DNA from 2 places in the Paenibacillus nicotianae genome. Region 1 is predicted to be linked to the other one. Evidence: riboswitches for the same ligand, from Rfam matches in the RefSeq annotation. Region 1 holds a riboswitch; the other holds the start of a gene.
The links. Region 1 has a riboswitch for S-adenosylmethionine ahead of metA (homoserine O-acetyltransferase MetA). Riboswitches for the same ligand answer to the same signal wherever they lie in the genome.

Region 1 (4,717 bases):
TTCCTGTATTACCGCTGGATTGACGATTCTGCACATCATATCCCGGATGATCTGGCAATGCTGGATAGAACACTTCAGCAATCTGTGGATGATCTACCAAATGCTTCGCCATTGCAGTAGCGTTATATTCATGACGCTCCATCCGCAATGCCAATGTTTTCATTCCGCGCATTAATTGATACGAATCGGTCGGTGATAACACTGCACCGATTGAGTTATGCAAAAATGCCATTTCAGCAGACAATTCTTCTCCTTTGGTCATAATCAGACCTGCTAGCACATCATTATGTCCACCTAGATATTTGGTCGCACTATGGATCACAATATCTGCTCCCAATTCAATCGGACGCTGGAAAAAAGGAGTCAATAGCGTATTATCCACGATCGTTAGCAACTGGTGACTTTTCGCCCAGGTAGCTACAGCTTTGATATCGGTCACCATCATCAACGGATTAGTTGGGGTCTCAATAAATACAGCTTTGGTGTTCGGTTGAACTATTTTTTCTAATGCTTCTAGGTCATTGGTATCTACATAAGAAGCCGTTACTCCAAATTTGGATAAAATGCGTTCCAAAAGACGATATGTGCCACCATACAGATCAAGCGATACGACCAGATGATCTCCCTGACCGAACAGCGCAAAAATAGTCTGTAATGCAGCCATACCGGAACTACAGGCAAATCCTGCATCTGCTGATTCTAATGCTGCTGAAGCTTGTTCTAGTACGGCGCGAGTTGGATTGGTTGTACGAATATAATCAAAGCCTGTACTTTTACCAAGAGCGGGATGACGGAAGGCGGTTGATTGATAAATCGGGAAATTAATCGCCCCTGTTACCGGTTCATTAATCGAACCGATCTGTGCCAATTTGCTTTCAATGTTAAGAGTTCGTTCGCTTGAATGATGATCCGTCATACTATAATTCCTCCTCTGAAATAACAATCAATTGGGTTGATCTCAAATTAGATACTATAATTACCTACTTCAGCTTTGGCACTTTCCAAATCATATGGTGTTTCTTGGTATACATAATAGTTGAGCCAGTTGGAAAATAATAAATTCGCATGAGCACGCCAGGTAGAAGGTGGTGTGCGAGTAGGATCATTATTTGGAAAATAATTTTTCGGCGGTGCAACATCCATTCCTTTCGCAATATCACGTTCATATTCCCATTTCAGTGACAAGGGATCGTATTCAGAATGCCCTGTTACAAAAATCTGACTGCCATCTTTGGTTGCAGCTAGATATACTCCTGCTTCTTCTGATTCTGATAAAATCTCCAATTCAGGAATTTTCGCAATATCTTCATGACGTACTTCGGTATGACGGGAATGAGGAGCAAAGTATAACTCATCAAATCCTCGTAGCAATTTTACGTTTTCTTTATTTAATGTATGTGGAAATACACCAAAACATTTTTCAGGTAAATCAACTTTGGGAACACCGAAATGATGGTACAGTCCTGCTTGTGAAGCCCAACAGATATGCATTGTTGAAGTAACATTTTTTTTACTCCAATCAAAAATCCCTTGAATCTCTTCCCAGTAGTTCACATCTTCAAAGTCCATCGTTTCTACAGGAGCGCCTGTGACGACCAGACCATCGAATCGTAGATGTTTGACTTCTTCAAATGTTTTATAAAATAAGTTCAAATATTCTGTTGATGTGTTTTTAGATGTATGGGATTGTGCATGTAACAAATAAATATCAATTTGAAGCGGGCTATTTCCCAGCAGACGTAGCAACTGCGTTTCTGTTGTTTCTTTTGTAGGCATTAAATTTAATATAGCAATCCGCAATGGACGAATATCCTGTTGAAATGCTTGACTGTCATCCATTACGAAAATATTTTCCCCAGTTAATACTTCTTTGGCAGGTAAACTATCTGGAATCTTGATTGGCATGTTTGTTCACTCCTTGAATGTGTATATTTTTTTATCATTTCAGGAGAAAGATTCATTAAGAGCATATACAAAAATGACCTTTCTCCTGATACTTGAGAAAGGTCATTTGCGATATGTTCGCGTATATAATAGACGCCTCTCTCATCTGTCAGCAGATATTAAGTCTAGGATGATCCATCAACTTATATCTCTGCAAGAATTAGCACCGTGCGGTTATACCGCCGGTTGCCGGGTTTCATCGGGCTAGTCCCTCCACCTGCTCTTGATAAGATTTGCTTATTCAATTTAAAATAACATGATTTGATACTTTTCTTATACCATAATTTATACTATTCTACTGTCTGCCGTCAAGTGCTGTGAAAAATGAGTGGGATCAAACCGATAAATAAGTTGTTGGTAACTGTATTGGTTGATTAAAAAAAGAGGTTTCTTATTTAAGCTTGAAAGGCTCTCAAGACCACGTTATACTTAACAAGTATTTGACGTTTTTTCATGGTTTTCATAAATATCTAAATCACAAAGAGGTGAATTTCAAAATGGAAGGCGACCCGAGGCCCAGTTGGCAGCAGGACGGATGGACAAATTGCAGGAAACAAACGACAACCATAGGGCACTGGAGTAACGCGCCATTATTGAAAAATCTTCTCCGTTTTTTCATAAATTATAGCGAAGCTTTGTAAACAGGTGTGCGGTTGCCGCTTCTTTCCCTGCTCATTTCATAATAAAGGGGTAGAACACAATGAAAGTTCGGCACGTTAATGCTGGAGCATTCACTCCAGTAGAAAATATTACCGACACACTGGTAGCACCTGAAGAAGGATTTTACTGGATCGATGCAGATTTGGAAGATTTGATAGAACTACAACCATTATTTATGCTTCATGATCTAGCTGTAGAAGATTGCTTGAGTGAAGAAGAACAACGTCCTAAGATCGAAATTTATGAAAGTCATTATTTTATTGTAGTGAACAGTATTCGTTTTGATAACGAAGAGATTTTTTTGCGTGCCCTGAATATTTTTCTAGGACGGCATTATATTATTACTGTCACCAAGCAGAAAATTAATGAATTGCGTGTACTCAAACCGATTCTATGGGAAGAGGAAGTTAGCCGCGCTGATAAATTTATGTATCTGTTAATTGACCTTGTTGTTGATAATTACTTCGCTGTAGGTGACCGGATCGAAGATCAAATCGAACTACTGGAAGAAAATATATTGATGCATACTAAAAAATCACATTTGAATGAAATTATTGGTTTGCGTGGCGAGATTTTATGGCTCAAACGTGTACTTGGCCCTCAGCGTGAAGTGATCAATACATTGAATAAAAAAGATCTTCGTCTGATCGATGATCAATTGCAAAAATATTTCAGTGACGTTTATGAGAATGCGGTAAAAGTATCCGAGATGTTTGATACGTTCCGCGATCTGATGGGTAACTTACGAGAAGCTTACCAGTCCAGTATCTCTAATCGTGCGAATGAAATTATGCGTGTTTTTACAGCAATCACAACGATATTTATGCCGTTGACTGTGATTACAGGTATTTATGGAATGAACTTTGAAGATATGCCCGAATTGCATTGGCGCTTCGGTTACCCGTTGGTCATCGGAATTATGATCACGTTAGGTCTAACTATGTTTTTCACTTTCCGCAAAAAAGATTGGATCTGAAACGATTAAAGCTGCCCTTATTCATCGTCATTAGATGAACAAGGACAGCTTTTTTTGATTGGTGACTTAGCGAGTTGGTCGCGCTTATGATACCAAGCGCTAGTTGTAAGATATTTTGCTGCACGAAAATCATTTTCCATTTGACTTGGTCGCGCTTATGATGCCAAGCGCTTAAGGAAGTTGCATCCAGCGGATCATGGTTTCTAGGTTTAGTCCATCTAAGCCGGGCACTGTAAAGTGAGCGCTATCGATTCGGGATAGAGAACTTACAGCGATTGTTTTCATCCCGATTTGACGAGCCGATTGAATCGACTCGGTAGAATCTTCGATAACCATTGTATGATAAGGATGAATATTTACGGAATTCGCTGCTTTGATAAATATTTCAGGATCAGGCTTGCTGAACTCTACATCATCCGATGTAATGATTCGGTTGAAGTACTGTCGTACTCCTAATTTCTCTACAACTTCTTCTGCATCGGTACGGTGAGATGCCAATACTACAGCAATGTTATGATCAGCAAAATGTTGAAGTAAATCATTTACGCCTGGCAACAATTCTGCGGATTCAATCGTTTCCGATTCTTCATCAATCACCGGAATTACGACACCTTCCAAGCCGAACACAATCGCACAAAGATCACGATTATTTGCTTCAAGCGGTTGTGTCATTGCTACTACATATTCTTGTCCATAATGCTCTATCGTCAACGGTTCCCCGCGAACAAGACTATACGTTGTTTTGTTGCCTTCTACATTCACATTTACAAGACGATCTTGGAATTGTACCCGGAAGGAGTACTCTGTCCAGCTTGGTGGTAACTTCGGTTCAAAATGCAGGCGACCATCATATTGACGCATTCCTGCAAATCCACCAATAATCGTTAGCCAGCTACCTGCCATCGAAGCCGCATGGATACCGTCTTTGACGTTGCCATGAATATCATCCAGATCCATACGTGCTGATTCGATAAAGAAATTATAAGCATGATCCATATTGCCAAGTTCTGCTGCAATAATCGCATGAATCGCTGCTGATAATGAAGAATCATGTGTCGTCAATGGCTCATAGTACGCATAGTTTTTTACTTTTTCTAGCTTGGTGAATTTCTCCCCTAGCAAATAAAATGCTAGAAT
Region 2 (4,717 bases), 2.2 Mb from region 1:
ATGGAGCGAGTGCTGCAATCGGAACATAGCCAGCTAATAATCCACCCCAGATAAAGCCGACAATCGTAGTCATCCACAAGTTACCGTTTGTCCATTCAGGGATATAGAACAATAATAATGTGAAAATACCACAACCGACTCCACCAAACCACATCACTGTCTGTCTCCATCCAAATTTGTCGCCGATAATACCGAACAATAGATTAAATACGATATTTCCTAAAAAAATCGTTCCCCAGATATTTAACCATGTCCCTGTGGCGATTCCGTACTGCGCCATATGTAATGGTAAAAACACAGGGAATCCATAAGAACCGACGCTGTTGATAACTCGTACAATGCCACTTAATCCCACTTTGGGATGTGTTTTGACTATGGTTAATCCTTTACCAAGTTCACGTAAGGTTTCGCGCGCATTGCCTGCTTTTTTTGGTAAACGATCACGATTGATTAACAATGCGAAAATAGCACCGATTCCAGCAAGTACAACTGCACTCCATAATGTCTGCATATATCCTAAATGTTTGATTGCATAACTGGAATAATATGCTCCTAATACAAACATTCCTCCAGAGTAGGCTACCCAGAACCAACCAATTGCGGTACTTAATTTATTTTCAGGACTACGATAAGTAACCCAAGTTAAAAAGGAATACGCGAATAATGGATAGCCGAATCCTTTGACAGCATATGTTAATAACATGATAGGATAATTCAAATCAGTTACGCCAAAAGCGATAAAAGCAGAAGTACCGATCACATACGCGATAAATCCGATCAACATCGATTTTTTCGCTCCAAATGCTTCTAAAAATACGCCTGAAAACCATGAAGCTATCGCAAGTGTCACTCCATATACAGTAAATAAAAGACTGGCTTGCTGGATACTAAGCCCTCGTTCGACCAGATAAGGGCTTAACCAACCTGCTTCTAATCCATCCCCCATCATAAATATCAATACTCCGAGATATCCCCAGACTAATGTTTTGGGAATCCCGATACGATCTAATACGTTCATGACATACACTCCTTTTTGGACTTTACTGGTGGTCTACTTTTCTCAGATACTGCTTTCAGATGAAGAAATTGTTGTAGCTTTTGTAGCCGATTCCGCTAATGCTAATTGTGCAAAAAAGAGCTGTGTCGCATGCCATTTTTGGTAATCTTTTTGCAATAGATCAGAAGGTTGTGGTTGAAATGTAGTGATCTGCTCGGTCTGAGTAGACTGAATATCCAAAGCTGTATTACAGATATAGGCTGCTCCTACAATCGAAGCATGTTCAAATCCGGTACGGATACGGATTTCTTTACCTAATAGATCAGCGATACTCTGGATTAGCGTACGACTTTGTAATCCTCCTCCACATGCCCAGATATACGAACGATCTAGCGATACTACTTGTGCCAATTGATCGAAATTCACTTTGATCGAAAAAGCAATCTCATGTAATGCTGATCTGACAAAGTGAGCCCGGCTTAATTGGTCTGATAGTGGAGCATCGAATAGAAATCCTCCACGTACACGCGCATTTTTGGCAGAAGATAAATAAGAACCTAAAGCCGCTACACATTGACTGTCTTCCAGTTCATTCATCTCTTGCTCCATCATGGCGTATCCTTCATTGGGATAGAAAATAGATTGCAATTTCTGATAGTTCAGACCTGTGATCCCTGGATTCGTTTCGATCAAAAATTGATGTGGTGTTGTATATGCATTAATCCATGCTTGTGCTGAATCATCTGTTGTAAATGTATCTGTAATTTTAGCGATAGGTGTTGTTGTACCGGATACAATAACGATATCTTCTGCTTGTGCACCTGTACTATGGATAGCCAATTGGGTATCTCCGCCACCTACGATAACAGGGGTATCGACAGGCAAGTTCAATTCTGCTGCTACACCAGGTAGTAATGTTCCGAGCACGCTACCTGAAGGTACTAATGAAGGTAATACTGTCGGTTCAATGCCAAATGTATGACACATGTCTGTAGACCAGTCATTATGCTCTACATCATAGAGAAGAGTCTCACATGCTTGAGACGGTTCGTAACTTAGCACACCACTAAGCGCATAAGTGACCCAATCGCTAATACTGGTAAAGCGATTCAATCGTTGATACTGCTGTAGATGACGCTCACGTAATCCGACTAACTTCATTGCTGAAAATAAAGCAGACGGCGTTCTGCCTGTAATCGGATAAATAGAAGGTTGATCACTATATCGTTCTTCCCACTCTCGGCCGCGGTTATCAATATTCGGCAATCCAAGATAAGATTCACCGGCTTCATCGACCAGTACAATACCTTGACGCTGGCTTGTTGAAGTGACAGCGAGAATATGAATATCTGGAACGTTAGATAATGCTAACTTCGCAAGTCCAGCGATCTGTTCCCATAAGACTTCCGGTATAAAGTGACGTGCATCTGGATAAAGATCATCATTATGATACAAAATATCAGCTCGTTCAATCGATAATACATTACCGTTGATATCCACAACAGCTACACGAGCATTACCGGTACCGATATCAAAGACTAGATACGCTTGTTGTGTCATTGTTAATATCCTCCAAAATCGCTTTATTGTAGAGCACTTTCACTGCGGTGTCATGATGCTCAAACCAATCTATAACTGCTGTATTCATAATTTCTACATGATGGTCTTCGACTTCATACGTTGCACCTGCCAAATGTGGAATCGCCAAAACATTAGGCAATGAAATGAGTTCATAATCTTTAGGAAGCGGTGGCTCTTGATCAAATACGTCTATAATCGCTCCACGAATTTGATTCTGCTGTAACTGTTCAACTAATGCATCATGATCTACTACTACTGAACGTGCTGTATTTACAAAAATCGCATCATGTTTCATCGATTGCAATAATTCTGTGCCGATCAATCCTTTGGTATCTTCAGTTACAGGTAAATGAATAGATACAATATCGCTTGTAGCAAATAACTCGGCTAACGATACTTTTTGATCACGCGGGTCAGGGCTGGTTACATATGGATCGTAATAACGAATATCGCAAGGGAAGCTACGTAAAATACCTGCTGTACGCTGAGCTACCGCGCCAAAACCAACCATGCCTACTGTTTTGCCAGCCAGTTCATTACCTTTAAATTTGAGATAAGCAGTTAAGCTACCACTTTGCCATTCTCCTGCTTCTAACCATTGACTGGATGGAATAATACTGCGTAAAAAGGTAATCAGACTGCCAACTACCATTTCAGCTACAGCTTGTGCATTACGTGCAGGTGTATAGAAAACAGGAATACGACGATCTGTAGCAACAGGTACATTTACATTGGAAGGCGTGCCCCGGCAGACACCGATAAATTGAAGCTTAGGAACTGCTTGGATTACTTTTTCAGTAATTTGATCTAATTCTGCGATAATTGCATCTGCTTCAGTTTCTTGTAATAACGAGATTAATTCGTCTTCTTGATAAGCTTGTCCATGATCTTTCCAGCAACGGTAAATAACTTCTCCAAACGTATCTGCTAGTTGTTGACGACCTTGCTCATGATAAGGGGCTGTAATTAATATTTTCATTATTCAATCTCCTTTGGTACACTTAGGTGCAGTGTTATTTAAGTGAAGCTTTAAAGTAAGAAAGTAACATGGTAGAGAGAGTTCTTTGTTTGCTAGCGATAGCGGTATGATTGTAAGTGTTAAGATTTTACATAGACTCTATTCGGTATACTGAAAAAATACAAAAACCTCTTTCCCATATCAAGGAAAGAGGTTAGCTATCTATTCATTATGCTATTCAAATAATCCGAACAGAATAATGCAATAATTGATCCTGCTTTCCTATCTCCCAAGCGATTCAAGCTTGCTGGAATTGGCACGTTTTTGCCGAGGTTTCGTAGGGCCAGTCCCTCCACCTCTCTGGATAGAAAATTCAATGTATGTAGTTGTCAAAAAAGCTTGCAAATCCATATCAGACACGATAAGGTATAAAACATCTAAATTTGTCGAATACGAAATAATTTTCTTTATTCTAATTAAACCTAGTAAAAAAGTCAACATTAAATCTAAAATTTGATTTATGATAGTTTATAACGTATTCAAAGCCTATTTCTGCCCTCATTACAGTATTGGTATTACGAAAGGAGCATGATATATGTCTACTTATATTGATCAACAAGATGGAATATTCCCTTCTGTCTGCTCGCTGGATTGTCCTGATCAGTGCGGACTGCTTGTGCATAAAGAAAAAGGTAAAATCATCAAAATTGCTGGAGATCCTAACCATCCAGTTACCAAAGGCAACATTTGTAACAAAGTTCGTAATATGACAGAACGTATTTATGATACCAAGCGCCTGACTACTCCACTCAAACGAATCGGAGCCAAAGGTGAAGGTCTTTTTGAGCCTATTTCATGGGAAGAAGCTATCACCACGATTACTTCAAAATGGAAAACGTTAATATCTACTTCCGGCCCTGAAAGTATTCTTCCATATAGCTTTTATGGCAATATGGGCAATCTGTCCGCAGAAGGCATGGATCGCCGCTTTTTCCATCGTATGGGTGCAAGCCTACTCGAACGGACAATTTGTACAGCCGCCGGTTCAGCCGGTTATAAATACACAATGGGTGGCAGTATTGGTACTGATCCTGAAGATACAGTAGATACACAGTTATTTATTTTCTGGGGGATTAATGCTGTCAGCACTAATATGCATCAGGTGACTTTAGCTCAACAAG

Region 2: linked by a shared signal. The riboswitch ahead of ACFSGI_RS05645 (2-hydroxyacid dehydrogenase) and the one ahead of metA (homoserine O-acetyltransferase MetA) in region 1 are both predicted to bind S-adenosylmethionine.

The regions. Positions count from the first base shown of each region.
Region 1 is NZ_JBHUGF010000010.1:2,495,542-2,500,258, forward strand. Features, by position in the region: gene ACFSGI_RS15130 (aminotransferase class I/II-fold pyridoxal phosphate-dependent enzyme) at 1-916, opposite strand, end outside; gene metA (homoserine O-acetyltransferase MetA) at 964-1,905, opposite strand; SAM riboswitch class I at 2,044-2,177, opposite strand; gene corA (magnesium/cobalt transporter CorA) at 2,645-3,580, shown strand; gene ACFSGI_RS15145 (HAD-IA family hydrolase) at 3,752-4,717, opposite strand, start outside.
Region 2 is NZ_JBHUGF010000010.1:310,088-314,804, reverse strand. Features, by position in the region: gene ACFSGI_RS05655 (MFS transporter) at 1-1,018, opposite strand, end outside; gene ACFSGI_RS05650 (FGGY-family carbohydrate kinase) at 1,061-2,557, opposite strand; gene ACFSGI_RS05645 (2-hydroxyacid dehydrogenase) at 2,529-3,557, opposite strand; SAM riboswitch class I at 3,816-3,907, opposite strand; gene ACFSGI_RS05640 (molybdopterin oxidoreductase family protein) at 4,132-4,717, shown strand, end outside.